Regions from separate parts of the Streptomyces sp. V1I1 genome, predicted to be linked through region 2. Evidence: riboswitches for the same ligand, from Rfam matches in the RefSeq annotation. Region 2 holds a riboswitch; each other region holds the start of a gene.
The links. Region 2 has a riboswitch for cobalamin ahead of QFZ67_RS08315 (CbtB-domain containing protein). Riboswitches for the same ligand answer to the same signal wherever they lie in the genome.

Region 1 (10,083 bases), 5.9 Mb from region 2:
CACGTTGATCCGGTCGAGCCCGATCCGCTCGAGCCGTTCCTGCCACGACTCTGTGAACCCGTGCCTGGCCTGGGCGCGGTCCCCGACGATGGTGAAGCTCCGGGACGGGCAGCGGAGCAGCAGCATCTGCCACTCTGCGTCGGTCAGTTCCTGAGCCTCGTCCACGACGATGTGCGCGAACGGGCCGTCGAGAGGTTCCGGGTCGGTGCCGGGCAGTGCGGTCTCGTCGATCAGGCTGTCCTGCAGGTCCTGTCCGCGCAGCATCGTCACCGCACCTTCACCGTCGTCATCGGCCGCGAGCACGTTGTCGATGACGCCGGCCATGCGCTCGCGTTCGGCGGCGACAGAGGCGTCGTGCCGACGCCTGCGCAGTGACGCCTCCGGGTCGCCGAGCCGCTGCCGTGCGGCGTCCAGGAGCGGCAGGTCGGACACCGTCCAGGCCTGGACATCCGCGCGTTGCAGCTTCCGAACGTCGTCGGGGCTGAGCCAGGGAGCGCACATCCGCAGGTAGGCGGGTACCGACCACAGGTCTCCGACGAGGTCAGCCGCTTCGAGCAGCGGCCACGCGCGGTTGAGTGTCGTGACCAGCTCTTTGTCCTGCAGCAGCGACTTCCGGAACAGGTCGGGCGAGACGTCGCCGTCGTGCTTGTCCATCAGGATCGTGACCAGCTCCTCCCAGATCTGGTCGCGCGCCTCGTTGTGCGGAGTACTTGGTCCTGGTGTTTCGAACGCCTCGGCCCAATCGTCGGCGCTCAGCCAGATGTCGGACCAGGAGGTCGTGACCGTCATCCCCTCGGTGGGAGGCGATTCGTAGAACCTGACGGCAGTCTCGATCGCCGTCACCATGTTCGCGGACGACTTCAGGAGGGCCACGTCCGGGTCGGTCTCGATCGCTGCTCCGGCTCCCTCGGCGACGAGGTCCCGAAGGGTGCAGGTCTGCACGCCCTCCTCTCCGAGGCTGGGGAGGACGTCGGCGACGTAGGCCAGGTAGGGCTGGTGCGGACCGACGAACAGCACGCCTCCCCGACGGTGACCGAGGCGAGGGTCGGAGTACAGGAGGTAGGCGGAGCGGTGCAGAGCGACGACGGTCTTCCCCGTACCCGGACCGCCGTCGACGACGAGAGCGCCGCGGGATCCCGCCCGGATGATGGCGTCCTGGTCGGCCTGGATGGTGGCGAGCACGTCTCTCATCCGGGCCGACCGGTTGCTGCCCAGGCTGGCGATGAAGGCAGACTGGTCGTCGAGCGCGGCGTGCCGTTCAAGCCCGTCAGCGGTGAACACTTCGTCCCAGTAGTCGCTGATCCGGCCGCGGATCCAGCGATACCTGCGGCGGCTTGCCAGGCCCATCGGGTTGGCGTGGGTCGCCGCGAAGAACGGCTCAGCCGCGGGGGAGCGCCAGTCGAGCAGCAGCCGACGACCCGCGCTGTCGGTGAGGCCAAGTCGTCCGATGTACATGGGCTCGGGGTTGTCCGCGCCGACGATGTGTCCGAGGCACAGGTCCAAACCGAAGCGACGCAAGGCGCGCAGACGACCGGTCAGCCGGTGAATCTCCATGTCCCGCTCCATGGCCTCCCGGCCAATGCCGCCGGGCGCCTTGCGCTCGGCATCGAGGCGGTCGGACAGTTCGGCGATCGCCTGCTCGAGGCTCTCCGCGATGGCCGCGAAGTGCTGCTCGTCGTCGGCGACCAGCATCGGGTCTGCTTTGAGGGAGAGGTGGTCGGGAAGGTCGAACGCGCTGGTGGTCAGGGGATTCATGCCATCAGCTCCGATCCGAGGTCGCGCCCGCGAAGTCCGGCGGCGCGCACACCCGCACCTCGGCGCCGAGTGCCCGCAACCGCAGCGCGAATCCCACCACCGGCTCGACGTCACCGCACGACCCATAAACCGACAACAACAAATGCACTTCGTGAATCTCCCATTTCCGCAGGTTCTGGCCCTCGGCCAGCGATTCTGCGGCACGACCCGGGTCTTGCCGCAAGCCCCCCGGTGCGCTATAAGTTGAGAGTGGCAAGGGGTGGGTACTCTCCTTTGCCTATTTCGCCCGCTGTGGACGGACAAGCCCTTCGCGAGGCGGCGACGCGCCACGTACGGCGGTTTCGTCGGCCCAGGAGGATCTCCCATGGGCCTACATGCAGCCGCGGAACGAGAAGTTCGCACCCTCTTCAGCAAGGCCGGCTCGGACATCGTCGAGAGCGCCGCCATGAAACGTGCCCGAGCGGCAGGTGTTGTCCGTCGGAACATCGCCGTCGGCGCTGCGGCTGTCCCAGGCCGACCTGGACCACATTGAGTCGTCCTGGACCAGCACTTTGTGAAACACGCCCCAGGCGCTGCGCGGGCCCGGCAGGCGGCGGATCGCCGAAATTTTGGCTCAAACCATCACGTACGCACGGTAGGACTTGCGTTCGAGGGTGGCTCGCATGGTGGGATGAGCCGATGCGACCCCCCACACGCATATCAGCGCATTCACGAAATCCGTACGAAGAACTCGCTCAACTGGCAGACCCGGAACCCGATTACGCCAACTACGTCCCGCGGGACCCGCTGGAGCTCGGGCTCACCTCGGACCTCGACGACGAGGACGACTGGTCACCGCCCAACCACCGCGGGCAGAGCCGTCTCGCGGCTCTGCCCGCGGTGGTGAAGCTGACCGTCGCGGCGCTCCTGTGCACCGTCTGTCTGCTGCTCGCCGACCGGCTCGCGGAGGCGTACGCGCAGATCAAGGCGGCGGACAAGCTCCAGCAGTCGCTCTCACTCGCCACCAGGCCCGACGTGGACATCCACGGCTTCCCCTTCCTCACCCAGCTCATCGACGAGCGGATCGACCAGGTCGACGTCACGGTGCCGGATGTCTCAGCCGACCGTGTCTCGCTCGCCGAAGTGCGGGCCACCGCCAAGGACGTACGCATCGTCGGCGACGCCCCGACCTCCATCAAGGGCGCCGTCATCGGCAACCTCGACGGCGAGGTGCTGCTCTCCTTCGACGACCTCAACCGCGAACTGGGCGCCTCACAGCTCCGGTTCACCGGCAGCGGCGCCGACGGGGTGCGCGTGAACGGCGAACTCGCCATCGCCGGACAGGAACTGCGCGTACGTGCCCGTGCGCACATCCGGCGCGACAACAGCCGGGCCCTCACCACCACCCTCGACAACATGCAGCTCGACATTCCCGGTGTCGCCACCTATCGGCCCGGCAAGGACGCAGACCATTCGGGACTGCGGCTGCACCGCGAGACGGCCGAGCGGATCAGCCGCGAAGCAGCCCGCGCGAAGGCACTGCTGGCGGTGCCCGCCATCGTGGACCGGCTCGGAGTGCCCAAGGAGCAGGTGCGCCGGGCGCTGCGGAGCGAGGAGGAACTCCACCGGCTCACCGGAGCGCCGAAGTTCGCCGAACGTCTGATGAAGGTCAACCTCGTCGATGTGGTGATCGCGCATCCACAACTGCTGGAGAAAGCGGGCATCGACCCCGCGCTGGTCAAGGGACTGCTCGCGGTCAGGCCGCCGGAGCTCTCGGAGCGGCTCTCCCTCTCCTTCGAGCTGCCCGACTCGCTCAGTGAGCTGCGGCTGCGGGACATCACCGTGGAGCGCGACGGCATCAAGGCGCGCGTGGCCGGATCCGGCCTGCGCGTCGGGGACGCCGCGCGAACGGGCAAGTGAACGGGACCGAGGAAGTGAGCAGGACCGGAAGCTGACACCCACGCCCCCGCCGGGGGCGGGGGTGTTCCCCGCGAGGGGCAGCGCCTAGGCTGGGTCTCGCAGTTGGTTCGCCCTGCCCTCCAGGCAGGCGCGTCGCAAGAGGGAATCCGGTGGAAATCCGGAACTGCCCCGCAGCGGTAAGTGGGAACGACCGCCGTCATACGCACTGGATCCGGAACCGGATCCGGGAAGCGACGGCCAGTAGGTGCCTTCGTACGACACGTACGAGGAAGGCGTGCCCACAAGTCCGAAGACCTGCCACTGCCCGTGCGCGACCGACGTGCGCGGAGATCTCGGTGACCTCGTGGGCGGGTCGGCGGTACGGGCAGCACAGGCACAAGCGTGCCGGTCGCTGCTCCGGTTGCCGTTCCTTCGCGTTCCACGATCCGCTCCGGGGTCGTCTGACGAGTACTCGCGAAGGAGAGTTCCGTGACCAGCACATCCTCAGCCGCCGGAGCCAGGGCCACTGTCTACGGCTATCCGCGCCAGGGCCCCGACCGGGAACTGAAGAAGGCCATCGAGGGCTACTGGAAGGGCCGTGTCGGAGCCGACGCCCTCCGGGAGACAGCCGCTCAACTGCGCCGCGGCAACTGGCAGCAGCTCGCCGACGCCGGCATCCATGAAGTGCCCACCGGCGACTTCTCGTACTACGACCATGTCCTGGACACCAGCGTCATGGTCGGCGCCATTCCCGCGCGCCACCGTGCGGCCGTCGAGGCCGACACGCTCGACGGCTACTTCGCCATGGCCCGCGGGACCCAGGACGTCGCGCCTCTGGAAATGACCAAGTGGTTCGACACCAACTACCACTACCTCGTGCCCGAACTCGGCCCCGACACCGCCTTCACCGCCGACTCCGCCAAGCAGGTCGCCGAGCTGAAGGAGGCGCTCGCGCTCGGTCTCACCGCCCGTCCGGTGCTCGTCGGACCCATCACCTATCTGCTGCTCGCCAAGCCCGCGCCGGGCGTCCTCGCAGACTTCGAACCGCTCACCCTCCTCGATCGGCTGCTTCCGGTGTACGCCGAAGTGCTCTTCGACCTGCGGGCCGCGGGCGCGCAGTGGGTGCAGCTCGACGAGCCGGCCCTGGTCCAGGACCAGCCACGGTCCGTGCTGAATGCCGCGGCCCGCGCCTACCGGGAGCTGGGCAGGCTCACCGACCGGCCCCAACTCCTGGTCGCCTCCTACTTCGAGCGGCTCGGCGACGCCCTCCCCGTGCTGGCCATGGCGCCGATCGACGGACTCGCCCTCGACTTCACCGGGCCTGCCGCCGCCAACCTCGGCGACCTCGCTGCAGTGGGCGGCCTGCCCGGCAAGCGGCTCGTCGCCGGAGTCGTCGACGGCCGCAACGTATGGATCAACGACCTCGGGAAGTCGACCGCCACACTCGCCACCCTGCTGGGGTTCGCCGACCGGGTGGATGTGGCGGCGTCCTGCTCCCTGCTGCACGTGCCCCTCGACGCTGCCGCGGAACGGGACGTGGACACGCAGGTCGCGCGCTGGCTGGCCTTCGCTCGCCAGAAGACGGCCGAGGTGGTCACCCTGGCCCGCGGACTGACCGAGGGGGCCGGCAGCATCGCCGCCCAACTCGCCGCCAACCGGGCCGACCTGCACTCCCGCGCCACCTCCGCGCTCACCCACGATCCCGCCGTACGGGCCCGCTGCGCGGCCGTCTCCGAGGCCGACGCCCGGCGCAGCCTCCGGTACACCGAGCGTGCGGTCGCCCAGCGCTCGCGCCTGGGCCTGCCCCTCCTTCCCACGACCACGATCGGTTCGTTCCCGCAGACCAGCGAGTTGCGCACCGCGCGGGCAGACCTGAGGTCCGGACGCATCGACGCCGAGGGGTACGAGAAGCGGATCGAGGCCGAGATCCGCGAGGTCATCTCCTTCCAGGAGAAGACCGGCATCGACGTCCTCGTACACGGCGAGCCCGAACGCAATGACATGGTGCAGTACTTCGCCGAGCAGCTGAGCGGCTACCTCGCCACCAGGCACGGCTGGGTCCAGTCGTACGGCACCCGCTATGTCCGGCCGCCGATCCTGGCCGGCGACATCTCCCGGCCCGACCCGATGACCGTCCGCTGGACCCGGTACGCCCAGTCGCTGACCAGCCGTCCCGTCAAGGGCATGCTCACCGGGCCCGTCACCATGCTCGCCTGGTCCTTCGTCCGCGACGACCAGCCGCTCGCCGACACCGCACGACAGGTCGCCCTCGCGCTGCGCGACGAGGTGATCGACCTGGAGGCCGCGGGCTCCTCGGTCATCCAGGTGGACGAACCGGCGCTGCGCGAGACGCTACCGCTGCGGAGGGCCGGCCACGAGGCCTATCTGGCCTGGGCGACACAGGCGTTCCGCCTCACCACCGGCGGCGTCCGTCCCGATACCCAGATCCATACGCATATGTGCTACGCGGAGTTCGGGGACATCCTCCGGGCCATCGACGACCTCGACGCGGATGTCATCAGCCTGGAGGCCGCCCGCTCCCATATGCAGGTCGCCGACGAACTCGCGAGGACCAGCTATCCGCGCGAGGTCGGCCCCGGCGTCTACGACATCCACTCGCCGCGGGTGCCCAGCACCGAGGAGGCAACCGCACTGCTGCGCAAGGGACTTGACGCGATTCCCGCTGAGCGGCTGTGGGTCAACCCCGACTGCGGTCTGAAGACCCGCGGCTGGCCAGAGGTGCGTACGTCACTGGAGCACTTGGTCGCCGCGGCCCGCGAGGTCCGGTCCGGGCTGCCCCTTTAGAGCCCCGTGGGGGTCCCCCCGGACGAAGTCTGGGGGAGATTGAGGCGCGGGGTCCGGGGCGGAGCCCCCAGTTGCGGGACTCGCGCCCGCCCCGGACCCGCTACCGCCGCTGGAATGCCTCCAGGATGCGCTCCGCGGCCAGCGTCGCCGTCAACTCCCCGTCCCGCACCTGCTGTTCGAGACCGGGCGCGAGCGCCCGTACCTCGGGATGGCCGTGCAGCCGGTCCCGCAGCTCGTCGTGGACCATCGCCCACGCCCAGTCGATCTGCTGGTCCCGGCGCTTGGCGGCGAGCCGGCCCGTCGAGTCGAGGAGCGCCCGGTGCTGCTCAAGACGCTCCCAGAGGGTGTCGAGGCCGGTGCCCTCGCGGGCACTGCAGGACAGGACCGGGGGAGTCCACGCCGCGTCGGCGGGGTGCATCAGCCGCAGCGCACCGGCCAGTTCACGGGCCGCCGAGCGGGCGTCGCGCTCGTGCGGGCCGTCCGCCTTGTTGACGGCGATGACGTCGGCCAGCTCCAGTACACCCTTCTTGATGCCCTGGAGCTGGTCACCGGTACGGGCCAGGCTCAGCAGCAGGAAGGAGTCCACCATGTTGGCCACAGTGGTCTCCGACTGGCCGACGCCGACCGTCTCGACGAGCACGACGTCGTAGCCGGCGGCCTCCATCACGATGATGGTCTCGCGCGTCGCCTTGGCCACCCCACCCAGCGTGCCGGAGGTGGGGGAGGGCCGCACGAACGCCGCGGGGTCCACCGCGAGCCGTTCCATCCGGGTCTTGTCACCCAGGATGGAGCCGCCCGTCCGGGTCGACGACGGGTCGACGGCCAGCACCGCCACCCGGTGGCCGAGGCCGGTGAGCATCGTGCCGAGCGCGTCGATGAACGTCGACTTGCCGACGCCGGGCACACCGCTGACGCCCAATCGCCGTGCCGCTCCGGAGTACGGCAGCAGCTCGGTCAGCAGCTGCTGGGCGAGCGCGCGATGGTCGGCGCGGGTGGACTCGACGAGCGTGACGGCGCGGGCGATGTAGGCCCGCGATCCTTCACGCACGCCCTTGACATAGCTGTCGATGTCGATCGTGGGATGCATCCGGGGCGCAGTCCTACAACTCGTGGCCGAGCGAGGCACCCAGCGTCTTCACCAGGTCCTGGGCGGCGTCCGGGATCACTGTGCCGGGCGGGAAGACCGCGGCGGCCCCGGCCTCGCGCAGCGTCTCGACGTCCTGGGGCGGGATCACCCCGCCCACCACGATCATGATGTCTTCCCGTCCCTCGGCGGCCAGTTGCTCCTTCAGCGCCGGTACGAGCGTCAGGTGCCCGGCGGCCAGTGAGGAGACGCCGACGATGTGGACGTCCGCCTCCACCGCCTGGCGGGCCACCTCGGCCGGCGTCTGGAACAGCGGGCCGACATCCACGTCGAAGCCCAGGTCGGCGAAGGCGGTGGCGATCACCTTCTGGCCGCGGTCATGACCGTCCTGGCCCATCTTGGCGACCAGGATGCGCGGACGGCGGCCCTCGGCCTGCTCGAACTCCTCGACCAGCGCGCGGGTCCGCTCCACCGCCGGCGACGTGCCGGCCTCGTTTCGGTACACACCGGAGATCGTACGGATCTGCCCCGAGTGCCGCCCGTACACCTTCTCCAGGGCGTCGGAGATCTCGCCGACGGTCGCCATCGCGCGCGCCGCGTTCACCGCGAGCGCCAGCAGATTGCCCTCCAGGCCGGCGCCGCCCGGGCCCGCCTCCGCGGCGGCGGTCAGTGCGCGCAGCGCGTCCCGGCAGGCGTTCTCGTCGCGCTCCGCCCGCAGCCGCCGCAGCTTCTCGATCTGCTGAGTGCGCACCGATGAGTTGTCGACCTTGAGCACATCGATCTGCTCGTCGGTCTCGACGCGGTACTTGTTCACGCCGATGACGGGCTGACGGCCGGAGTCGATGCGGGCCTGCGTACGGGCCGCGGCCTCCTCGACGCGCAGCTTCGGGATGCCGGCGTCGATGGCCTGCGCCATGCCGCCCGCCGCCTCGACCTCCTCGATGTGCTGCCAGGCGCGCCGCGCGAGGTCGTATGTGAGCTTCTCGACGTATGCGCTGCCGCCCCAGGGGTCGATGACCCGGCAGGTCCCTGACTCCTGCTGGAGCAGCAGCTGGGTGTTGCGGGCGATGCGCGCCGAGAAGTCGGTGGGCAGGGCCAGCGCCTCGTCCAGGGCGTTGGTGTGCAGCGACTGCGTGTGTCCCTGGGTGGCGGCCATCGCCTCCACGCAGGTGCGGGTGACGTTGTTGAAGACGTCCTGTGCGGTCAGCGACCAGCCCGAGGTCTGGCAATGGGTGCGCAGCGAAAGCGACTTGGGGTTCTGTGGGTCGAACTTCTTCACCAGCTTCGCCCACAGCAGCCGCGCGGCCCGGAGCTTGGCGATCTCCATGAAGAAGTTCATGCCGATGGCCCAGAAGAACGAAAGGCGCGGTGCGAAGGCATCCACGTCGAGCCCGGCGCCCAGGCCCGCCCGCAGGTACTCCATGCCGTCGGCGAGGGTGTAGGCCAGCTCGAGATCGGCCGTGGCCCCGGCCTCCTGGATGTGATAGCCGGAGATGGAGATGGAGTTGTAGCGGGGCATCTTCTGCGAGGTGTACGCGAAGATGTCCGAGATGATCCGCATCGAGGGTCCGGGCGGATAGATATAGGTGTTGCGGACCATGAACTCCTTGAGGATGTCGTTCTGGATGGTCCCGGCCAGCTTCTCGGGCGGTACGCCCTGCTCCTCGGCGGCCACGATGTACAGCGCGAGAACGGGCAGCACGGCTCCGTTCATCGTCATCGACACACTCATCCGGTCCAGCGGAATGCCGTCGAAGAGCTGCCGCATGTCGTAGATCGAGTCGATGGCCACACCGGCCATGCCGACGTCGCCCGTCACCCGCGGATGGTCGCTGTCGTAGCCGCGGTGGGTCGGCAGATCGAAGGCGACCGACAGACCCTTCTGCCCGGCGGCGAGGTTGCGCCGGTAGAAGGCGTTGGACTCCTCGGCCGTGGAGAACCCGGCGTACTGCCTGATCGTCCAGGGCTGGTTGACGTACATCGTCGGGTACGGGCCGCGCAGATAGGGCGCGATGCCCGGATAAGTGCCGAGGAAGTCGAGGCCTTCCAGATCCTGCCCGGTGTACAGCGGCTTGACGGGAATGCCCTCGGGCGTGTCCCACACCAGATCGCCGTCGTCCTTGCCGGTGCTCTCCTTGACGGCCGTGCGCCACTGGTCCTCAACGACCCCGGACGTGTCGCCGGGCCCGAGCTCGATTCCTGAGAAGTCCGGGATCCGCATCACGCCACTCCGATCCGGTCGAGGGCGGAAGTGAGGACGGCGACCGCGTCGCCGCCCGCGACGACGAATTCGTCGACTCCGGCCTGTACATACGTCTCACGCTGCTCGCCGGGACGGCCCGCGAGGAACACCCGCAGTGCGCCGGCCGCCTTGAGCGCCTCGGCCACCGGCGCGGCCTGCTCGGCGTAGAGGGCGTCGCTGGAGCAGATGCACGCCACCGTCGCCCCGCTGCCGGTGAACGCCTCGGCGACCGAGGTCGCGTCGACGGTGACCGGTTCGTGGACCGCCTCGATGCCGCCTGCCTGGAAGAGGTTGGTAGCGAAGGAGGCGCGTGCGGTGT
Region 2 (10,083 bases):
CCAGACGGTGTGGGGCGTGGGCTACCGCTTCGACGTGCCGGAGGACGCCTCCCCGGGCGACGGCACATCGCACGGCCACGCACCGCACGGCCACGCACCGCACGGCCACGTTCCAAACGGCCACGCACCACGAGAAGAGGCCTGATCACCGTGCGGGACATGCTCCTCATCGCGCTCTTCGCCTTCCTCGGGGCCGCGGCCGTCGGCCTCCTCGGCGCGCTGACCCTGCGTCTGCTGCGCCACCGGTCCGTCGCCGTCTCCCTCACCGTCGTCGCCGCCGTCGCGGTCACCGCCATGCTCGCCGGTACGCTCGCGGTCGCCCAGGCCATGTTCCTGTCCGCGCACGACCTCACCGTCGTCACCACGGTCGTCGCGATGGCGGCGGTCGTCTCGCTCGCCACCGCGCTGCTGCTCGGCCGCTGGGTCGTCGCCCGCAGCCGTGAACTCACCCTGGCAGCACGCTCGTTCGGCGACGGCGGCTCCTTCGCCGCCCCCGACGGGGCGTCCACCGCCGAACTGGCCGCACTCAGCCGCGAACTCGCCGCCACCAGCGACCGGCTCGCCGCCTCCCGCGAGCGCGAACGCGCCCTGGAGACCTCCCGCCGCGAGCTCGTCGCCTGGATCTCGCACGATCTGCGCACTCCACTGGCCGGGCTGCGCGCGATGTCCGAGGCCCTGGAGGACGGCGTCGTCCAGGATCCAGAGCGCTACTTCCGCCAGATCCGCACCGAGGTCGACCGCCTCAACTCCATGGTCGGCGACCTCTTCGAGCTCTCCCGCATCCACGCGGGCACGCTGGCCCTCACACCCACCCCGATGTCGGTGTACGACCTGGTCGGCGAGGCGCTCGCCGGGGCGGACCCGCTCGCCCGCGAGTACGGCGTACGCCTCGTCGGGGACCGTGTCGAGCCGTTCCCGGTCGAGGTGGACGGCAAGGAGATGACCCGCGTCCTGGCGAACCTCCTGGTCAACGCGATTCGCCGGACCCCGGCCGACGGCACGGTCGCCGTCGCCGCCGAGCGCCGCGAGGAGTGGGTGGTGCTGTCCGTCACCGACGGCTGCGGCGGCATCCCGGAGGAGGACCTGCCCCGCGTCTTCGACACGGGCTGGCGCGGCACGCAGGCCCGTACGCCCCCGGCCGGCGCGGGTCTCGGCCTCGCCATCGTCCGCGGCATCGTCGAGGCGCACGCGGGCCACGCCGACGTACGCAATGTGACGGGCGGCTGCCGCTTCGAGGTGTCGCTGCCCGCGGCTGCGGCCCAAGGCCGTTGAGCCACAGGGTCGTTGAGCCACAGGGTCGTTGAAGCAAGAGGCGGTTGAAACGGCGACGGTCCGCATGAGTGACCGCCGAGCCCGCCGGGCAGTCAAACGTCGATGCCCTCGGGGGAGGCGTCGCGATCTGTAACCGGCAATAGGCAGGGGTGGGGACGGTATGGCGCGTAAGAAGGACTGGGAATTCCTGGACGACCGCGGCCGCCTGGCGGCAGCGGCAACCACACCGTCGAGGCCGGTCGCCTACATCCAGGCCGGGGCGACACTCTTCGACCACGGCATTCGCCCGGTGGGCATCTTCGGTTCCAACCACGACGGCGACACCGCAGACCCGGCCAAGGCCGGCCCCCTGCCCGTAGGGGACATCGCCTATCTCGGGTCGGGATCACGCGTGGACGCGGACGCGGTCCTGCGGGCGGACCCCGACCTGGTGGTCGCCGTCGCCTACGGCACCGATCAGGTGTACGGCCTGGATCCGGACACGGCGAAGTACATCGAGGAACGGGTCCCGGTGGTGGTTTTCGACGTGGGGCAGGGCCGCTCACTCGGTGACGTGCGCGACCGGTTCACGGCGCTCGCCCGGTCGCTCGGAGCGGACGCCGACAGCTCGGGTGCGGTGGAACTCGCCCGTGCGGAAGGCCGGTTACGTACCCTCGCGGCCCGGGCCGCCGGGTTACGCGTACTGGCGCTGTCGCCCGCCACCCGGGACAGTGTCCACCTCGCCAGGCCCCGAGCCTGGGCGGACCTGCGGGCGCTGGCCGACTGCGGTATCGGCCTCGTGGAGCCCGAGTGCGGACCGGGCGCCAGCTGGTCCACCGTCGACTGGACCGCGGCCGTGTCGCTGCGGCCGGACATCGTGCTGAGCGACGTACGCGCCAATGCTCTGCCGGTCGACCGGCTCAGCGCGATCGAGGCGTGGCGGCCTGTGGCGGGACGGGCGCGGCTGGTGCCGTGGAACCCCGAGATTCCGTGCAGCCACCTCGCGCACGCACGCTTCTTCGACGCTGTGGCGGACGCGGTGGAGGCGTCTGCGGGATAACCGGGGGCTGCGCCCGCAGACCCGTCCCCTACGCCCTGCGGGCGTGGGGGGACCCCCAGTACGGCCTTCGGCCGTGTCCTCAATCTCCCGCCAGACGAAGTCTGGCGGGAGATTGAGGCGCGGGGTCCGGGGCGGAGGCCCAGCTCGGTCAGTTCGCGGCGGCTGTCGCCCGCGATGCGACCTTCCCCTCCTGCGCGGCAGCCTCCGGGGTGAGGAGCCGTTCGGCGAGGTGACCGAAGACCAGTCCGAAGACGGTCCAGACCGTGACCTGGATGGCGAGCGTGGCCAGCCGGAACTCCCAGACCACGGTTGCCGGGAAGCCCTTCGGCACCTCGTTGAACGAGGGCAGGAAGGCGAAGGCGAGACCGACGGCGACGACGAACGCGGCCGCGGCGGCGACGGTCGCGTTCCAGTTGCCAAGACGGGGAGCCAGACGCTTGCCGAGGATCACCGCGGCGACCGAGAGCAGGACGCTGAGCAGGATCATCAGGAAGTACAGCGTTGTTCGTTGGCCGATCGTGTCGGGGTCACCGACGGCCGGTGGGTTCGGCGGGTACTTGAGGAACGGCACGACGTACACGCTCAGCAGCGCGCCGAGAGCGACCAGCAAGGCTGTGGCGCGCGGTCCGAACCGGCCGATGCGGCCCAGCGCGACAGCGAACGCGAGGGCGGCGATGCCGCCGATCGCGACGGCGAAGACCAGTACGCCCGTGGCGAGACCGCCCGTGGACTGCATGGCGCGGCTGACGAGTTCCTCGCCGCCGCCGTGCTCATGGCTGTGGCTCTCCTCGAACGCGATGGCGGCGTCCACAGGGGACTCACCGAGCAGATACGCGACGACGAGAGCGAAGACGCCGGCGACCAGGCCCGCGAGCATGCCGCGGCCGAGCAGGCCTCTGACAGATATGGAGTTCATGGTGTTTCCCCTGAGCTCTGAAGAAGTTCTAGTGGCAGGGGAATCCGAGCAGATGGCGTCCGTCGTGGACCCACTCGTGGACGTTCTCGCCGGAGATGAGCGAGGTGGCGCCCTGCTCCGCGCCGACGAAGTAGAGCAGAACCAGCATCAGAACGCCGAAGAAGAGCGCCCAGGGGGCGATGGCCGTGAGCGAGATGGGGGTGATGGCCGGTGCGGCGGTGGCGGGCGCAACAGACTGTGCCATGGCAGAACCTCCTGGGGGAACACGCGTCCCGATCGTGGTGCCTGAGACGAAGGTGCTGGGTCTGACTTCCCGCGGGGAACGGGTACACAGTGGCGCGACCGTGCCGGATTCTCACCGGGCTTCCGTCACACCGTCGTCAATGTCCACGAGACCGTACCGCTTGCGGGCCTGCACCGCTACGGCGCAGGGGCGCGTGAACGGGCGCCCGAACGCCCATGATGTGCTTGTTCCTTGGCCGCGAAGGGGAGGGGAGCGCACGGGATGACGGTACGGGTGATGTTGGTCTCACCTGCGACGAACACGGCGCTGCGGGAGGCCCGCTTCGACGGCGACGCGCCGCTGGACGCGTCGGGAGCACGCCGCGCCCGCGCCGCCGCGGGTGCGCTGCCTCGCGCCGACCGGCTCTTGAGCGGCCCGTCCGCGCGCTGCCGGGAGACAGCCGCCGAGTTGGGCCTGCGGGCGGAGCCCGCCGAGGCCCTCGGCGACTGGGACTTGGGCCGCTGGCGTGGGCGACGACTGGACGAAGTGAGCGCCGGCGAGCCGGAGTCGGTGTCGGCGTGGCTCAGTGACCCGTCGTGCGCACCGCACGGCGGCGAGTCGCTGCGGTCGCTGTGCACGCGGGTGGGCGCGTGGCTGGAGTCGCTCCCGCCCGACGCGGGCCGTGTCCTCGCGGTCGTCGACCCGGCGGTGACGCGGGCGGCGATCGTGCAGGCTCTGTCCCTGCCACCTGAGGCGTTCTGGCGCTTGGACGTCGCGCCTCTGACCCTGACGGAACTCACCGGGCGCGGGGGCCGCTGGAACATGAGGTGCGGACGCCCGCTGGGCCCGGAGGCCGGCTGACACCCACGCTCACTGCCCCTCGGCCGGCAGTGGCTGTTCCGTCCAGATGACCTTGCCGTCCGAGGTGTACCGCGTGCCCCAGCGTTCCGCGAACTGGGCGACCAGGAACAGCCCCCGGCCGCCCTCGTCGGTGGTCGCCGCCTGGCGCAGGTGCGGGGACGTGCTGCTGTGGTCCGAGACCTCGCAGATCAGGGAGCGGTCACGGATCAGCCGTACGCGGATCGGGCCCGTGGCATACCGGATCGCGTTGGTGACCAGCTCGCTGAGGATCAGCTCCGTCGTGAAGGCCTCCTCCTCCAGACCCCACTCGGCCAGCTTGCGGGAGACGGCGGACCGCACCTCGCCCACGGCCGACGGGTCGGACGGCACCTCCCAGTCGGTCACCCGGCTGGAGTCCAGGACGCGCGTACGGCCGACGAGCAGCGCGATGTCGTCGCGCGGGCGTTCCGGCAGCAGCTCCTTCAGCACCGCCTCGCAGGTTTCCTCCGGGCTCCGGTCCGCGTGCTCCGCCAGCGTCTGGCGCAGCAGCGCCAGGCCGTCGTCGATGTCGCGGTCGCGGTCCTCCACGAGCCCGTCCGTGTACAGGACCAGGCGGCTGTCCTCGGGCAGCTGAAGGTCCAGGGTCTCGAAGGGCAGTCCGCCGAGCCCGAGCGGCGGGCCGCCGGGCACATCGGCGAAGACCGCGGTGCCGTCCGGGTGGACGATGACGGGCTGGAGATGGCCGGCCCGTGACATCGTGCAGTGTCCGGACACCGGGTTGTAGATCACGTAGATGCAGGTGGCTCCGGTGACCCCCTCCGTGCCGTCCGCGGTCTCGTCCTGGTCGATGCGGGCGACCAGCTCGTCGAGGTGCCACAGGAGCTCGTCGGGCGGCAGATCAAGGCTGGAGAAATTGTGGACCGCGGTCCGCAGCCGGCCCATGGTCGCCGCGGCGTGCAGGCCGTGGCCCACGACGTCGCCCACCACGAGCGCCACCCGGGCGCCAGGCAGCGGGATGATGTCGAACCAGTCCCCGCCGACACCGCCGAGCCCGCCGAGCCCGGCCTGCGCGGGCCGGTAGCGGTAGGCGACGTCGATGGCGTTCTGCTCGGGCAGGCCGCGCGGCAGCAGACTGCGCTGGAGGGTCACCGCCATGGTGTGCTCGCGGGTGTAACGGCGGGCGTTGTCGATGCTGACCGCGGCCCTCGCGACCAGCTCCTCCGCGAGGGACAGGTCCTCCTCCTCGAACGGTTCGGGCTTCTCGGAGCGCCAGAACATCGCCACGCCCAGAATCACGCCGCGGGCGCGCAACGGCACCGCGATCATCGAGTGGATTCCGTGCTCGACGAGCTTCCTGGCCCGCACCGGATCCTGCTCCTGCCATCCGGCGTACGCGGTCAGATCGGCCTCCATGACCGCCTCGCCCCTGCGGATGCCGAAACCCAGCGGCGTGGACGGCACAAAGCGGATCAGCTTGCCCAGCGGGTAGAGCGCGGTGTCGTCCCGCCGTCCCCTGAAGGCCATACGCCGCATGTCGTGGTTGGTGCCCGCGGCAGTCGGCTCCTCGCCGCGCAGCACCTCCTCCACCAGGTCGACGGTGGCGTAGTCGGCGAACCGGGCCGCGGCGAACTCCGCCAGCTCCTCGCAGGTGCGCACCACGTCGAGGGTGGTGCCGATCTCCGTACCGGCGTCGTACAGCAGCTTCAGACGCCCCCGTGCCACATCCGCCTTCCCGGTCAGCGCCCGCAGCTCGGTGGTGTCGCGCAGCGTCGCGACGCTGCCCGGCGGGCCGCCGTCCTGGTCCGTCGGCCGCTGGTTCACGGCGAGCAGCCGGTCCCCGACCAGATGCACCTCGTCGGTGGCGGTCCGCCCGGAGGCGAGCAGCCGGGCGGTGAGCGGGTCAAGGCCGAGCTCGGTGACCGGGCGGCCTTCCACGTCCGACGGCAGATTGAGCAGCCTGCGCGCCTCGTCGTTGGCGAGCAGCAGCCGCCCGTCACCGCCGACGATGAGCACGCCCTCGCGTACGGCATGCAGCACCGCGTCGTGATGCTCGTACATCCGGGTCATCTCGGCCGGGCCGAGGCCGTGGGTCTGGCGGCGCAGCCGTCGGGTCACCAGTGCCGTACCGCCGGTGGTGACGAGAAGCACCGCCCCGGTGGCCGCGAACAGAAGGGGGAACTGCTCCTCGACGACATTGCTGACATGCGCGATCGTGATCCCGGCGGACACCAGGCCGACGACCGAGCCATCACGTCCCTTGACCGGCACCACCGCCTGGACGAGCGGCCCGATCGTCCCGATGATCTTCTCGGTCGTGACGCCGCCGGCCAGCGCGGGCCCCAGATTGCCGACGAACTTCTTCCCGATCCGGTCGGGCAGCGGGTGGGTGTAGCGGATTCCGTCGGTGTTGGTGACGACGATGAAGTCGACGCCGGACCGCTTACGGGCCTCTTCGGCGCGCGGCTGGAGCACGGCCGTCGGATCGGGACTCTTCAGTGCCGCCTCGATGCCCGGCGAATTGGCGAAGGTCTCGGCGACGGCGACCGACCGGTTGCGGGCCTCGCGCTCGCTGTCGGACCTGGACTGCAGGACGAGCGCGACCATGGCGGCCGCGACGAGCAACACCACGATCGCCAATTGCAGGAGAAAGACCTGGCCTGCGACAGTTCGCATCCGTAGAACCGAGCGCGGGCGGCCGTAGCGTGCGGCCATGTCCTAGTTCTACACCTCCCCCATACGCAGAGCTATCTGCGCACCGTAGAGCGCAAAGGCCGCACGCGCGACGGGTTCGCCACAGATTTAGTGTGGTCCGGCCCGCGGATCTGCGCCTGGGTGGGGTAGCGGGACGTCGGTCAGGCGCGACTCAGCAGCGTGCTCATCGCCGCGTGGAGCGTCGCCTCCGGATCCTGGACGGCGCCCGGCGAACGCCAGGCCACGAAGCCGTCCGGGCGTACCAGCAGCGCGCCCTCGGGCGTGGTGCCGTGCATTGCGGCCCAGTCTGCATCGCCCTCGGGGACCAGATCGGCGTCCGGACCCGCACCGACCGCGTACGCGTCCAACTGCACGGACAGCCGCTCCGCGACCCTCCGCGCCGCTGCCTGCCACGCGGTGCCCGCCGCGCTGAGCAGCACGAACGACCGCTCGTAGAGGTCCAGGGTGGACACCCGCCCGGTGGGCCCGCCGACCCACATGTGCGGGGCGCGGGTGCCGGGTGCGCCCATCAGCTCCATGCGCTCCGGCACGATGGGCCGGTCCGGGGCGACGCCCAGGACCGCGCCGTGCAGATAGCTGTAACCCATCGCCACCGAGAGGATCCCGCCCTTGCGCCCGCCGCCCGGGGTGACCGCGGGTGCGTAGCCGGGGTGGCTGTGTTCCGCCGAGCGGGACGAGGCGCGTTCGCTCGTCGCGCGCGCCACCGGGCGCCGCTCCGCGTCGTACGTCTCGAGCAGCCCGGGACCCGCCGATCCGTCCAGCACCAGCGCGAGCTTCCAGGCCAGGTTGTGGGCGTCCTGGATGCCGGTGTTGGAGCCGAACGCCCCGGTCGGGGACATCTCGTGGGCCGAGTCGCCGGCCAGGAAGACCCGGCCTGACGAGTAGCTCCCGGCAACCCGTTCCGCGGCGTGCCACGGCGCCTTGCCGGTGATCTCAACGTCCAGGCCCGGCGCACCGGTTGCCTTGCGGATGTGCTCGGCGCAGCGCTCGTCGGTGAAGTCCTCGAGTGCCTCGCCCCGCTCGGGGTGCCAGGGCGCGTGGAACACCCACAGCTCCCGGTTGTCCACCGGCAGCAGGGCCCCGTCCGCTTCGGGGTTGGTCAGATAGCAGACGATGAAGCGCCGGTCTCCCACCGCGTCCATGAGCCGACGGGAGCGGAAGGCGATGCTCACGTTGTGGAACAGATCGCCGTTGCCGGTCTGGCCGATGCGCAGCTGTTCCCTGACGGGGCTACGAGGCCCGTCGGCCGCGACGAGATAGTCGGCACGCACGGTGCTGTGCTCACCGGTGTCCCGGTTCTTCAGGACCGCCATCACGCCCGTCGAGTCCTGCTCGAAGCTCAGCAGTTCGGTGGAGAACCGCACGTCGCCGCCTTGCGCGCGGGCACGGTCCAGCAGCACGGGTTCAAGGTCGTTCTGGCTGCACAGGCACCATGTCGTCGGGCTGAAGCGGGCCAGCCCGCCGCCGGGGTCGATCTCCTTGAACAGCCACTCCTGGTCGTCGCCGGTCAGCGAGCCCGCCTGCAGGATGCCGTGGTTGTCCGCGAGGACCGACGCGGCCTGCCGGATGTCCGCCTCCACCTCGGCGCCCCGGAACAGCTCCATCGTCCGCACGTTGTTGCCGCGTCCGCGCGGGTGCATCGAGGTGCCCGAGTGTTTTTCGACCAGCAGATGTCTGACGCCGTGGCGGCCCAGAAACAGCGACGTGGACAGGCCCACCAAGGAGCCGCCCACGATGAGGACCGGTACGCGGTGGTCGACGTTCTCTTCCATATCTGCCATGAGTCGCTCCAGCTCCTGCCGCCCGGGGGGATGGAACTTTCATGCCCTCTGGGGGAACGGTTCCCTCGCCCATTCACCCGCTTGGTTCTCAGCTCTCGCGCCAGTCGAAGTACCGGACCACGATCAATTGCGGGAGCGCCACCCGAGCCAGGGAGGCGGACCGTCCGTATCCGCAGGGTGGTTGAAACCCGGGCGGATTCCACCGACGACGGACGAGGAGCCACGGCACGTGGCGGCCGAGCTGTCGATAAGGAGTGTGAACGATGACAACCCTGTCGGAACGGATATCGCAGTCCGCCTTCGATGGCTCCAGGCTTCGGGTCGTGCTGCTGCTGGACCTCCAAGACGGCGCACAGAACCAGTTCCTCGAGGCGTACGAGCATCTGCGCAATCAGGTCGCATCGGTCCCTGGCCACATCAGCGACCAGCTGTGCCAGTCGATCGAGAACCCCTCGCAGTGGCTCATCACCAGCGAATGGGAGGGCGCCCCGCCCTTCCTCGCATGGGTGAACAGCGAGGAGCACGTGACGACGGTTCAGCCGCTGCACAACTGCGTACGGGACACCCGCTCGCTGCGCTTCAGCGTCCTGCGGGAGACCGGACAGGCCTTCACCGAGACACCCGCACAGCTCAAGGGCAGGCTCCAGGCCGCACCCCGGGTCGGCGACGGCGTCGTACGGCATGCCCTCACCTTCACGGTGAAGCCGGGCAGCGAGAAGGAAGTCGCGAAGATCCTGTCCGGGTACACCTCCCCGGCGGCCCGCGTCGACGAGAACACCCACCTGCGCCGCACCTCCCTCTTCATGCACGGCAACCGTGTCGTGCGGGCGATCGAGGTGCAGGGCGACCTTCTCGCCGGACTGCGCCATGTGGCCAGGCAGCCCGAGGTCAGGGCCGTGGAGGAAGCCATCAACCCGTATCTGGAACAGGACCGGGACCTTGAGGACCCCGACTCCGCCCGGATGTTCTTCACCCGGGCGGCTCTCCCGGCGGTCCACCATGTGGCGGGCGACGGGCGAAACCCCGCCGAGCTGAGCCGCCACGCGCTCTACTACCCGGCCAAGGAGGGCTGCGGAATGGCGCTGGCCCGGCTGCTCGCCAAGCAGGACGAGGCGGCGGCCGAGAACCCACAGAGCCCCATCGCGAGCAGCACCATCTTCCAGCGCGACGACATCGTCGTCCGCCTCGTCGATGTGAGCGGCAAGCTCGACGCGCAGCCCGCCCTGGCGCTCGGCGTCAGCGGACCCCGCAAGGCAGCCACCCTCGCCCGGCTGCTCGCCAACGGCGAGGACGGCATGCC
Region 3 (10,083 bases), 4.8 Mb from region 2:
GAACAGCACGAGGTTCCCCTCGCGCCCCTCCCGGGTCGCCTGCCGCAGATCGTCACGCCGCACCACCAGGCCGCGGCCGCTGCGCCCGCGCGCCCGCTGGTGCGGGGCCGCGGCCTGCACGGTCGCCGCCAAGTGCAGCTTGGTGAGCGCCCCTCGGGGCCGCCGCGCCCCCGTCGTCCGGCCGTGCTCGGTCCGCGCACGGGACCTGCGCCCCGTCGCGCCCTCGCCCAGGCCGGGCACGCTCAGCACCTTCGTACGGAACGGCTCCGCGGCCCGTACGGCCTGCTGCTCACCGCCGCCCGCGACCTGCGGCTCCCCGCCGTCGGCCTCATGCGGCTGCGCGGGCGTGTCAGCCTGCTCAGCGTCGCCCTGCCCCGCATCGCCCTGCGGCGGTGTGCCGGGACCGTCCTGAGGCGGGCGGCCACCGCCGCCCGGACCGTCGGGATCCGGATCGTCCTCCTCGCCGCCGAACTCCTCCAGCGTGTCGTCGAGCTTGTCCTCGTCCAGACCGGGCGCGTCGAAGGGATTGCGCCGCCGCCGGTGCGGGAGTGCCAGCAGAGCGGCCTGCCGCACGTCCTCGGCGAGTACGTCGCTGCGCCCCGCCCACGCGGCCAGCGCCGTCGCGGTCCGTGCCATCACGATGTCCGCGCGCATGCCGTCCACCTCGAAGGCCGCGCAGGTCGCGGCGATCTGCCGCAACGCGCCGTCCCCCAGCCGGATGTCGGGCAGCAGCGCCCGCGCGGCCACGATCCGCGCCCGCAGGGCCGCCTCGTCGTCCGCCCAGCGAGCGGCGAATCCGGCCGGATCGTCGTCGTAGGCGAGCCGCCGCCGCACCACCTCCACCCGCTGGTCGGGCTCGCGCGACGCCGCCACCTCGACGGTGAGCCCGAATCGGTCCAGCAACTGCGGCCGCAGCTCGCCCTCTTCGGGGTTCATCGTCCCCACGAGCAGAAAACGGGCGGCGTGCCGCACCGAGACGCCTTCACGCTCGACGTACGAGGCGCCCATGGCGGCCGCGTCCAGCAGCAGGTCGACCAGATGGTCATGCAGCAGGTTGACCTCGTCGACGTAGAGAATCCCGCGGTGCGCGTCCGCGAGCAGCCCCGGCTCGAAGGCTTTGACGCCCTCGGCCAGCGCCCGCTCGATGTCGAGGGCCCCGACGAGCCGGTCCTCGGACGCCCCGACGGGCAGCTCAACCATCCGTGCGGCCCGCGCCACACCGCCACCGGCCTCGTGCGGACCGTCGGGGCACGCGGGGTCGGGCGCCGCGGGGTCGCAGGAGAACCGGCACCCGGCGACGACCGGCACCTCGGGCAGGAGGGCGGAAAGGGCCCGTACGGCGGTGGACTTGGCGGTGCCCTTCTCGCCGCGGACGAGCACACCACCCACGGCGGGCGAGACCGCGTTCAGCAGCAACCCGAGCCGCAGGTCGTCCATGCCGACGATCGCGGTGAAGGGGTATGGGGTGCTCATGCGGGCTCCTCGATCGTGTTCAGGCGGGGAGATTGCCCCACCCCGCCCTTTCCCGTAACCAGGGGGCTTCGTCCCCTGGACCCCCAGTCCTCAATCTCCCCCAGACTTCGTCCGGGGGGACCCCCAACGGGCCCCGTTGGAACCCCGCCGGCGTTTGAGGCGCGGGGCCCGGGGCGGAGCCCCGAATCAAGCCTCGCCGGCGTTTGAGGCGTGGGGGTCCCCCTACGCCCGCAGGGCGTAGGGGGAGGGTGTGGGGCGGAGCCCCAGCAGCTGGCAGGCCTCCTCACTCGTCCCCCTCCAAGTCGCCCTCGAGCTCCAGGTACGTCTGCCGAAGCCGCTCCAGCGTCTCCCCGTCCGGCTCCGCCCAAAGCCCCCGCTCCGCCGCCTCCAGCAGCCGCTCCGTAATCCCCCGCAGCGCCCAAGGGTTGGACTTCTGCATGAACTCCCGGTTCTCCGGGTCGAAGACGTACTCCGCCGACAACTTCTCGTACATCCAGTCGTCGACGACACCCGCCGTCGCGTCGTACCCGAACAGGTAGTCCACCGTCGCGGCCATCTCGAACGCGCCCTTGTACCCGTGCCGCCGCATCGCCGCCATCCACCGCGGATTGACCACCCGCGCCCGGAACACCCGGTGCGTCTCCTCGCCCAGCGTGCGCGTCTTCACCTGGTCCGGCACCGCGGAGTCACCCACATACGCCTCGGGCGACTCACCCGTCAGATGCCGCACCATGGCGACCATCCCGCCGTGGTACTGGAAGTAGTCGTCCGCGTCGACCAGATCGTGCTCCCGCGTGTCGACGTTCTTCGCGGCGACCGCGATCCGCCGGAACGCCGTCTCCATGTCCCCGCGCGCCGCCCGCCCTTCGAGCCCGCGCCCGTACGCATAGCCGCCCCATACCGCGTACACCTCGGCGAGGTCGGCGTCCGAGCGCCAGTTCCGGGCGTCGATCAGCGGCAGCAGCCCGGCTCCGTACGCCCCCGGCTTCGAGCCGAAGATCCGCGCCGTGGCCCGCCGCCGGTCGCCGTGCGCGGCCGTGTCCTCGTCCGCGTGCGCCCGTACGTAGTTGGCCTCGGCCGGTTCGTCCAGCTCCGCCACCGCCCGTACGGCGTCGTCGATGAGCCCCACCACATGCGGGAAGGCGTCCCGGAAGAAGCCCGAGATCCGCACCGTCACATCGATGCGCGGCCGTCCCAGCTCCTGCGCGGGCACGATCTCGAAGCCCGTCACCCGCCGCGACGCGTCGTCCCAGACCGGCCGGCAGCCCAGCAGCGCCAGGATCTCGGCGATGTCGTCGCCCTGTGTGCGCATCGCCGACGTGCCCCACACCGTCAGTCCCACCGACTTCGGGTACGCGCCCGTGTCCGCCAGATACCGCTCCACCAGCGAGTCGGCCAGCGCCTGGCCGACCTCCCACGACAGCCGGGACGGGATCGCCTTCGGGTCGACGGAGTAGAAGTTGCGGCCGGTCGGCAGGACGTTGACCAGCCCGCGGGTCGGCGACCCGGAAGGACCGGCGGGCACATAGCCGCCGTCCAGCGCCCGCAGGATGTTGCCGATCTCGTCGGTCGTACGGGCAAGCCGCGGCACGACCTCCTCGCAGGCGAACCCCAACACGGCCACCGCGTCCGGGAGTTCGACGCCGAGCACATCCCGTACCAGCGCCGCCGCAGTCGAGACGTCCCAGCCCCGCTGCTCCATCCCCTCCGCGAGGCGGCGGCACAGCTGCTCCAGCAGATCGATCGCGTCGGCACCCGTCCGCGCGGGTCCCTCGACCAGCGAGGTCAGCTCCACCGGTACCTTCACCGCCGCGCCCGGCTCGGCGAGCAGCGCCTTCTCCTCGAGGCCGAAGTGCTCGGCGAGAGCGGCCCGCAGCCCCGGCAGGGCGTTCGCCTGGCCGCCCCACACCTGGGACGCGCGCAGCACCGCCAGTACGAGATTGACCCGGGCCTCCGCCTGTGGCCCGCCGCCCAGGATGTGCAGACCGTCCCTGATCTGGACGTCCTTGATCTCGCAGAGGTAGCCGTCGATGTGCATGACGAACTCGTCGAAGTCGCCGTCGTCCGGCTGCTCGTCGACATGCAGGTCGTGGTGGAGCTCGGCGGCCTTCACGAGCGTCCAGATCTGCGCCCGTACGGCCGGGGCCTTCGTCGGATCGAGATCGCTGACGAGCGCGTACTCGTCGAGCAGCTGCTCCAGCTTTGCCAGATCGCCGTAGGTGTCCGCGCGAGCCATCGGCGGCACCAGATGGTCCACGACCGTGGCGTGGCCGCGCCGCTTGGCCTGGGTGCCCTCGCCGGGGTCGTTGACGATGAACGGGTAGACGAGCGGCAGTTCGCCGAGCACCGCGTCCGGACCGCAGCCCGCCGACAGGCCGAGCCCCTTGCCGGGCAGCCACTCCATCGTGCCGTGCTTGCCCATGTGGACGACCGCGTCGGCGCCGAAGGAATGGTCGAGCCACCGGTACGCCGCCAGGTAGTGGTGCGAGGGCGGCATGTCGGGGTCGTGGTAGATCGCGATCGGGTTCTCGCCGAAGCCGCGCGGCGGCTGGATCATCACGACGACATTCCCGAACTGGAGGGAGGCGAGGACGATCTCGTCGCCGTCGACGTAGAGCGAGCCGGGGGGCTCGCCCCAGTGCTCCAGCATGCTGTCGCGCAGCTCCGGGTCCAGCTTGTCGAACCAGGCGCGGTAGTCGGCGAGCGGCACGCGCGCGGGGGCTGCTGCCAGTTGCTCCTCGGTCAGCCACTCCACATCGTGGCCGCCGGCGTTGATGAGCCGGTGAATCAGCTCGTCGCCGTTGTCCGGATGCCCTTCGACGGCGTATCCGGCGTCGCGCAGGGCGTCCAGGACCCGCACCGCGGAGGCGGGCGTGTCGAGACCGACGGCATTGCCCACCCGCGAGTGCTTCGTCGGATAGGCGGTGAAGACGAGCGCGAGCTTCTTCTCCGCGTTCGGCTTGTGCTTCAACTTCGCGTGGCGTACGGCGATTCCGGCGACGCGCCCGGCCCGCTCGGGGTCGGCGACGTACACCGGCACATCGTCGGGGCCCTGCTCCTTGAACGAGAACGGGACCGTGATCAGCCGCCCGTCGAACTCGGGGATCGCCACCTGCATCGCCGCGTCCATCGGGGACAGCGCCGCGTCCGACGCCTCCCAGGCGGCCCGCGACGAGGTCAGGCAGAGCCCCTGGAGGACGGGCACGTTCAGCTCGGCGAGCGCCCCGACGTCCCAGGCCTCGTCGTCCCCGCCGGCGCTCGCGTCACTGGCGCGTGTACCGCCTGCGGCCAGCACGGTGGCGACCAGAGCGTCGGTCTTGCCGAGCAGCTCGTACAGCTGCGGGTCGGCGCCGCGCAGTGAACCGCAGTACACGGGAAGGGCGTTGGCGCCCCGCGCCTCGATCCGGTCGCAGAGGGTATCGACGAAGGCGGTGTTCCCGGAGAGGTGGTGGGCCCGGTAGAAGAGCACGCCGACACTCGGCCGCCCCTCGATGTACGCGCGCGTGCCGTGCACGCCCCACTCGGGCATCTTCTGCGGCTCCGCGAAGCCCTGGCCGGTCAGCAGAACGGTGTCGGAGAGGAACCGGGCCAGCTCCACCAGGTTGCCGGGGCCGCCCTCGACGAGATAGCGCAGCGCCTCGGCGACCACACCGGCGGGCACCGACGACTCGGCCATCAACTCCGCGTCGGGGGCGGCCTCGCCGCCCAGCAGCACGGTCGGGACGCCGGACGCGCGCAGCGCGGCGAGCCCGTCCTCCCAGGCCCGCTTGCCGCCGAGCAGCCGTACGACCGCGACGGACGCGCCCTCGACGAGCGCGGGCAGCTCCTGGGCAACATCGATACGGGTCGGATTGCCGATCCGGTACGGCGCGCCGGAGGCCCGGGCCGCCAGCAGATCCGTGTCGGCGGTGGACAGCAACAGCACGGTGCTCATACGGGCGCTCCAAGTGTTCCGGGTGCTCCGGGTGGAATGAAGGGAAGTCCTGACGGTGCGCCCGACTCGATGAGCCGCAGCAGCGCATCCGTATCCGCGTGTTCCTCGATCAGATCGCCGAGCCGGTCCAGCTGCTCCTCGCGCAGCGCGCCGAAACTGGTGTCCGGGGCGGGCACGAAGCGCCGTCCCGCGGCCGCGGCCACCTCGCGCAGGAAGGCGCGCCGGAAGCCGTCGCTCTCCAGCGACCCGTGCCAGTGCGTGCCCCACACGGAGCCGACCCGGCAGCCGTCCAAGAAGGCTCTGCCCCCGAGTACTTCGGCGACGCCGTGGTGGATCTCGTAACCCTCTACGGCTTCGCCGAGCGCCTCACCGACGGGCCTGGCCAGCGTCTTTTCGACGGCGAACCGGATGCGTACGGGCAGCAGGCCGAGGCCTGGGACATGGCCCGCCCGCGACTCGACCTCGTCGTCGATGTGCTCGCCGAGCAGCTGGAATCCGCCGCAGATGCCCAGTACGGGCCTGCCCTCGGCGGCCCGCCGCTTCAGCGCGTCCGCGAGCCCCCGCTCGCGCAGCCACTCCAGGGCGCGCACAGTCCCACGCGTGCCCGGCACGACCGCCAGGTCGGCGTCGACGAGCTCCTCGGCCCGGTCCACGAACCGCACGACGACGCCCGGTTCGGCGGCCAGCGCGTCCACGTCCGTGAAGTTCGACATCAGCGGTACGGCGCACACGGCGACGCGCAGCACGTCCTCGCCGACAGGAGGCGCTACCACCGACTCCCGTACCGCGCCGCGCAGGGAGACGCTCCCCCAGCCTCCGGCCGGGGGGACCCCCATCCCGTCCTCCTCGTCGATGCCGAGGCCGTGCGCGAAGGGCAGCACTCCGTACGTGTGCCGTCCGGTCAGCCCGTGCAGCATCTCCAGGCCAGGCTCGAGCAGCGACACATCGCCCCGGAACTTATTGACCAAGTACCCCGCGACCAGCGCCTGGTCCTCGGCGCTCAGCAGCGCCGTCGTACCGAAGAAGGAGGCGAAGACGCCACCGCGGTCGATGTCTCCGACGACCAGCACCGGGAGCCGTGCGGCCCGTGCGATGCCCATGTTCACGATGTCCGTACGCCGCAGATTGATCTCGGCCGGACTGCCCGCCCCCTCGCAGATCACGGCTTCATACGTGCCCCGCAGCTCTTCCAGGCACTCCACGACCGTACTCAGCAGGGCTTCCTGCCGCCCGCCGTGGTAGCCGCGGGCACTCAGCTCGCCCACCGGCTTGCCCATCAGTACGACCTGGCTGGAGCGGTCGCTGCCCGGCTTGAGCAGCACCGGGTTCATCAGGGCGCTCGGCTCCACGCGCGCGGCCTGCGCCTGCATGGCCTGCGCCCGCCCGATCTCCGCGCCCTCGCGCGTCACGAACGAATTGAGCGACATGTTCTGCCCCTTGAAGGGCGCGACCTTCACTCCCTGCCGTACGAGCCACCGGCAGATCCCGGCCGTGACGACGCTCTTGCCCGCGTCGGAGGTGGTCCCGGCGACCAGCAGCCCCCCGGCCTTCCGTCTGCTCATCCCCGCCCCTTTCCGGCGTGCCGCACACGCAGCGCGTGCCCCGCCACGCGGCCCGTGGCGCAGGCCGCCAGTGTCAGCCAGCCGACGCGGCGCGACAGCCGCACGGCACGTTCGATGTCGCCGAACTGCACCGGGCGGCCGGTGCCGTTGAGTACGGGACGGTGCTCGACGCGTCCGCCGTACGAGAGGGTTCCGCCCAGCCGTACGCCGAGCGCCCCCGCGAACGCCGCCTCCACCGGGCCCGCGTTCGGACTCGGATGCTTCTTCGCGTCGTCCCGCCACGCCCGTACGGCTCCGCGCGGGTCCTGGCCGGCGAGCACCGCCAGACCCGCGGTGAGGCGGGCGCCCGGCCAGCACGCCACGTCGTCGAGGCGCGCCGAGGCCCAGCCGAACCGCCCGTATCTGGGCGACTTGTGGCCGACCATCGCGTCCAGCGTGTTGACCGCCCGGAAACCCACCAGACCCGGCACACCCGCGAGCGCTCCCCAGACCAGCGCGCCCACCACCGCGTCGGAGGTGTTCTCGGCGACGGATTCCACGACGGCGCGGGCGATCTGCTGCTCGTTCAGGCTCTGCGGGTCTCGCCCGCACAGATGCGGCAGCCGCTCCCGGGCCACCTCCACGTCCCCGGCGGCGAGCGCGCCGCCGACGGCCCGCGCCTCACGGCCCAGCGATGTGCCGCCGACGACGGCCCAGGTGGCGGCGGCGGTCAGCGCGACGGACGAGGCGGAGCGGCCCCGTACCCCGCGGGCGAGGAGCGCGGCGGCAGCCGCGGCGCCCCCGGCGCACACGGCGGTGTGCAGCGCGCCCCAGCCACGGTGGTCGCGCCACAGAACGCGCTCGACGGCGCCCGCGGCCCGTCCGAACGCGGCGACCGGATGCCCCCGGCGAGGGTCGCCGAGCAGCAGGTCGCCGACCAGGCCGGCGGTGGCGCCGTAGGCGAAAGTGCGGTCGGCACGCATGGGTTCAGGCCGACGTTTCGCCTGGAATGGCCCTCGTACCCACAGCAGGAACTGAACCGCAGCCGCGCATGGCGATATGTCCTCACTCAGGGTGTCCGCGCCCTGGTTCGACGTGATCGGCGGTGAGAGTTCCTGGCTTCCGGGGGAGTGCTCCCCCGGTGACAGTGGCGGGACCGCGCCGGATTCGCACCGGCTTCCTCTTCTGTCGCCGTAGATGGCCTCGGCAGTCCACCACGTGCGAGAACGCCCGTCAACTCGCCCTTGACCTGCGGTGGGACAGTGTGCCGAGCCCCACATCTACGGCACGGGAAAAGGCCGGGCCGGGTCACCCGAAGGGGTGCCCGGCCCGACCTTGTGCTGAGTGAGCCGCCGTCAGACGACGATCAGATAGATCCCGTACGCCACGGCCGCCGCGCAGAGCGCGAAGCAGGCGTATGCGCCCGTGCGCGCCAGGACCGCGGAGCCGCCGCGTCCTCCGGCCGCCGACTCCTGCTTGGTCAGGCCCACGACGCCCAGGGTGAACAGGCCCACCAGGGCGACGGTGGCGACGAGGCTCACGCCGAAGACGGAGCCGAGTGCTGCCCAGTCGATTTTCATGCTGATCTGTCCTTACACCGTGGCCGGCTGCGTCGTCGGCTCGGAGTCGGCCGCGTGGGGCTGAGCCGGGATGGTCGTCTTGAGGTCCTGCGCGGGCGTGCCGGCCGGCGGCGGGCTGACGGCCGCGATGGCGGCGGTCACAACACCGGCGGGCTCGGCGTCGCCGTCCACGTCGTTGACATTGGTGTGGTCGACCACCTGGCGGCGGGAGACGAGCCAGATGGCGACGCAGGCGCCGATCAGGAAGGCCGCGACGGCCGCGACACCCCAGTCGCCCTGCTTGGTCACGAACTCCGAGCCCGCGGCGACCAGACCGGCGGCCGGCAGGGTCAGGCCCCAGGCGACGAACATCCGGGTGGCGGTGGACCAGCGGACCACGCCGCCCTTGCGGCCGAGACCCGCGCCCATCACGGCGCCGGAGCAGGAGTGCGTGGTCGACAGCGAGAAGCCGAGGTTGGAGGAGGCGAGGATGACGCTGGCCGCGCTGGTCTGGGCGGCGAAGCCCTGCTGCGGCTGGAGGTCGGTCAGGCCCTTGCCCATGGTGCGGATGATGCGCCAGCCGCCGAGGTAGGTGCCCAGCGCGATCGCGAGACCGGCGGCGAGGATGACCCACATCGGAGGGTTGGAGCCGGGGGAGAGCACGCCGCCGGCGATGAGCGCCAGCGTGATGATGCCCATGGTCTTCTGCGCGTCGTTGGTGCCGTGGGCCAGGGAGACCAGGCCCGCCGAGGTGATCTGGCCGGCGCGGTAGCCCTTCGCGGTGGCCTTCTCGTCGGCGTTCTTGCCGATTCTGTACGTCAGCCGGGAGGCCAGGAACGCCGCGATGCCGGCGACCAGCGGGGCGGCGATCGCGGGGATCAGAACCTTGGTGACGACGGTGCCGCCGTTGACTCCGCCGACGCCGACCGAGGCGATGGTGGCGCCGATCAGTCCGCCCATGAGGGCGTGCGAAGAGCTGGAGGGCAGGCCGATCAGCCAGGTCATCAGGTTCCACAGGATGGCGCCGACGAGCGCCGCGAATATGACCTCTGGTGTGATGCCGTCCTCGGTGACGATGCCGCTGGAGATCGTCTTGGCGACCTCCACGGACAGGAACGCGCCGACGAGGTTGAGCACGGCGGACATGGCCACCGCCGTCTTGGGTTTCAGAGCGCCGGTCGAGATGGTCGTCGCCATCGCGTTGGCGGTGTCGTGGAAACCGTTCGTGAAATCGAACACGAGCGCTGTCACGATCACAATCGCGAGCAGCAAGGTGATGTGTTCCATTTACCCAGGCAATCGTTTGACGTCAGTGGCCCGGCGAACGTAGTTAACCTGAGTGAACGGAAGATGAACTGGGACGGGCGTTGCGGTGTCCTCAAGTGAGGATTCGTGACTCCGCTTGTCGGACGGCTTTGTGCCGGCTCGGTGACAGTAAGGGGGGAGTGCGGTACCGACGCCGCGCGGAAGCGAAAAACGGCCCTTTGCGGCGGTTTGCGTGATCTCCGTCACCCGCCTGCCCCTGCGGCGCCGCGGCCCCGCCTGACAGGATCGCCCGCATGACCGATCAGGTGCG

Region 1: another riboswitch for cobalamin. It lies ahead of metE (5-methyltetrahydropteroyltriglutamate--homocysteine S-methyltransferase); the one in region 2 lies ahead of QFZ67_RS08315 (CbtB-domain containing protein).
Region 3: another riboswitch for cobalamin. It lies ahead of QFZ67_RS30490 (cobalamin biosynthesis protein); the one in region 2 lies ahead of QFZ67_RS08315 (CbtB-domain containing protein).

Annotation. Positions count from the first base shown of each region.
Region 1 is NZ_JAUSZH010000001.1:7,597,602-7,607,684, forward strand. Features, by position in the region: gene helR (RNA polymerase recycling motor ATPase HelR) at 1-1,755, opposite strand, end outside; gene QFZ67_RS35615 (DUF2993 domain-containing protein) at 2,434-3,654, shown strand; cobalamin riboswitch at 3,741-3,971, shown strand; gene metE (5-methyltetrahydropteroyltriglutamate--homocysteine S-methyltransferase) at 4,123-6,438, shown strand; gene meaB (methylmalonyl Co-A mutase-associated GTPase MeaB) at 6,539-7,525, opposite strand; gene scpA (methylmalonyl-CoA mutase) at 7,539-9,743, opposite strand; partial or broken gene QFZ67_RS35635 (methylmalonyl-CoA mutase family protein) at 9,743-10,083, opposite strand, start outside.
Region 2 is NZ_JAUSZH010000001.1:1,700,289-1,710,371, reverse strand. Features, by position in the region: gene QFZ67_RS08335 (response regulator transcription factor) at 1-145, shown strand, start outside; gene QFZ67_RS08330 (sensor histidine kinase KdpD) at 151-1,272, shown strand; gene QFZ67_RS08325 (ABC transporter substrate-binding protein) at 1,433-2,311, shown strand; gene QFZ67_RS08320 (CbtA family protein) at 2,460-3,227, opposite strand; gene QFZ67_RS08315 (CbtB-domain containing protein) at 3,256-3,471, opposite strand; adenosylcobalamin (AdoCbl) riboswitch at 3,475-3,622, opposite strand; gene QFZ67_RS08310 (histidine phosphatase family protein) at 3,733-4,311, shown strand; gene QFZ67_RS08305 (SpoIIE family protein phosphatase/ATP-binding protein) at 4,321-7,002, opposite strand; gene QFZ67_RS08300 (FAD-dependent monooxygenase) at 7,143-8,774, opposite strand; gene QFZ67_RS08295 (SchA/CurD-like domain-containing protein) at 9,047-10,083, shown strand, end outside.
Region 3 is NZ_JAUSZH010000001.1:6,511,066-6,521,148, forward strand. Features, by position in the region: gene QFZ67_RS30475 (putative cobaltochelatase) at 1-1,473, opposite strand, end outside; gene cobN (cobaltochelatase subunit CobN) at 1,757-5,407, opposite strand; gene QFZ67_RS30485 (cobyric acid synthase) at 5,404-6,969, opposite strand; gene QFZ67_RS30490 (cobalamin biosynthesis protein) at 6,966-7,931, opposite strand; cobalamin riboswitch at 8,037-8,180, opposite strand; gene QFZ67_RS30495 (hypothetical protein) at 8,304-8,528, opposite strand; gene QFZ67_RS30500 (inorganic phosphate transporter) at 8,541-9,794, opposite strand; gene QFZ67_RS30505 (class II aldolase/adducin family protein) at 10,067-10,083, shown strand, end outside.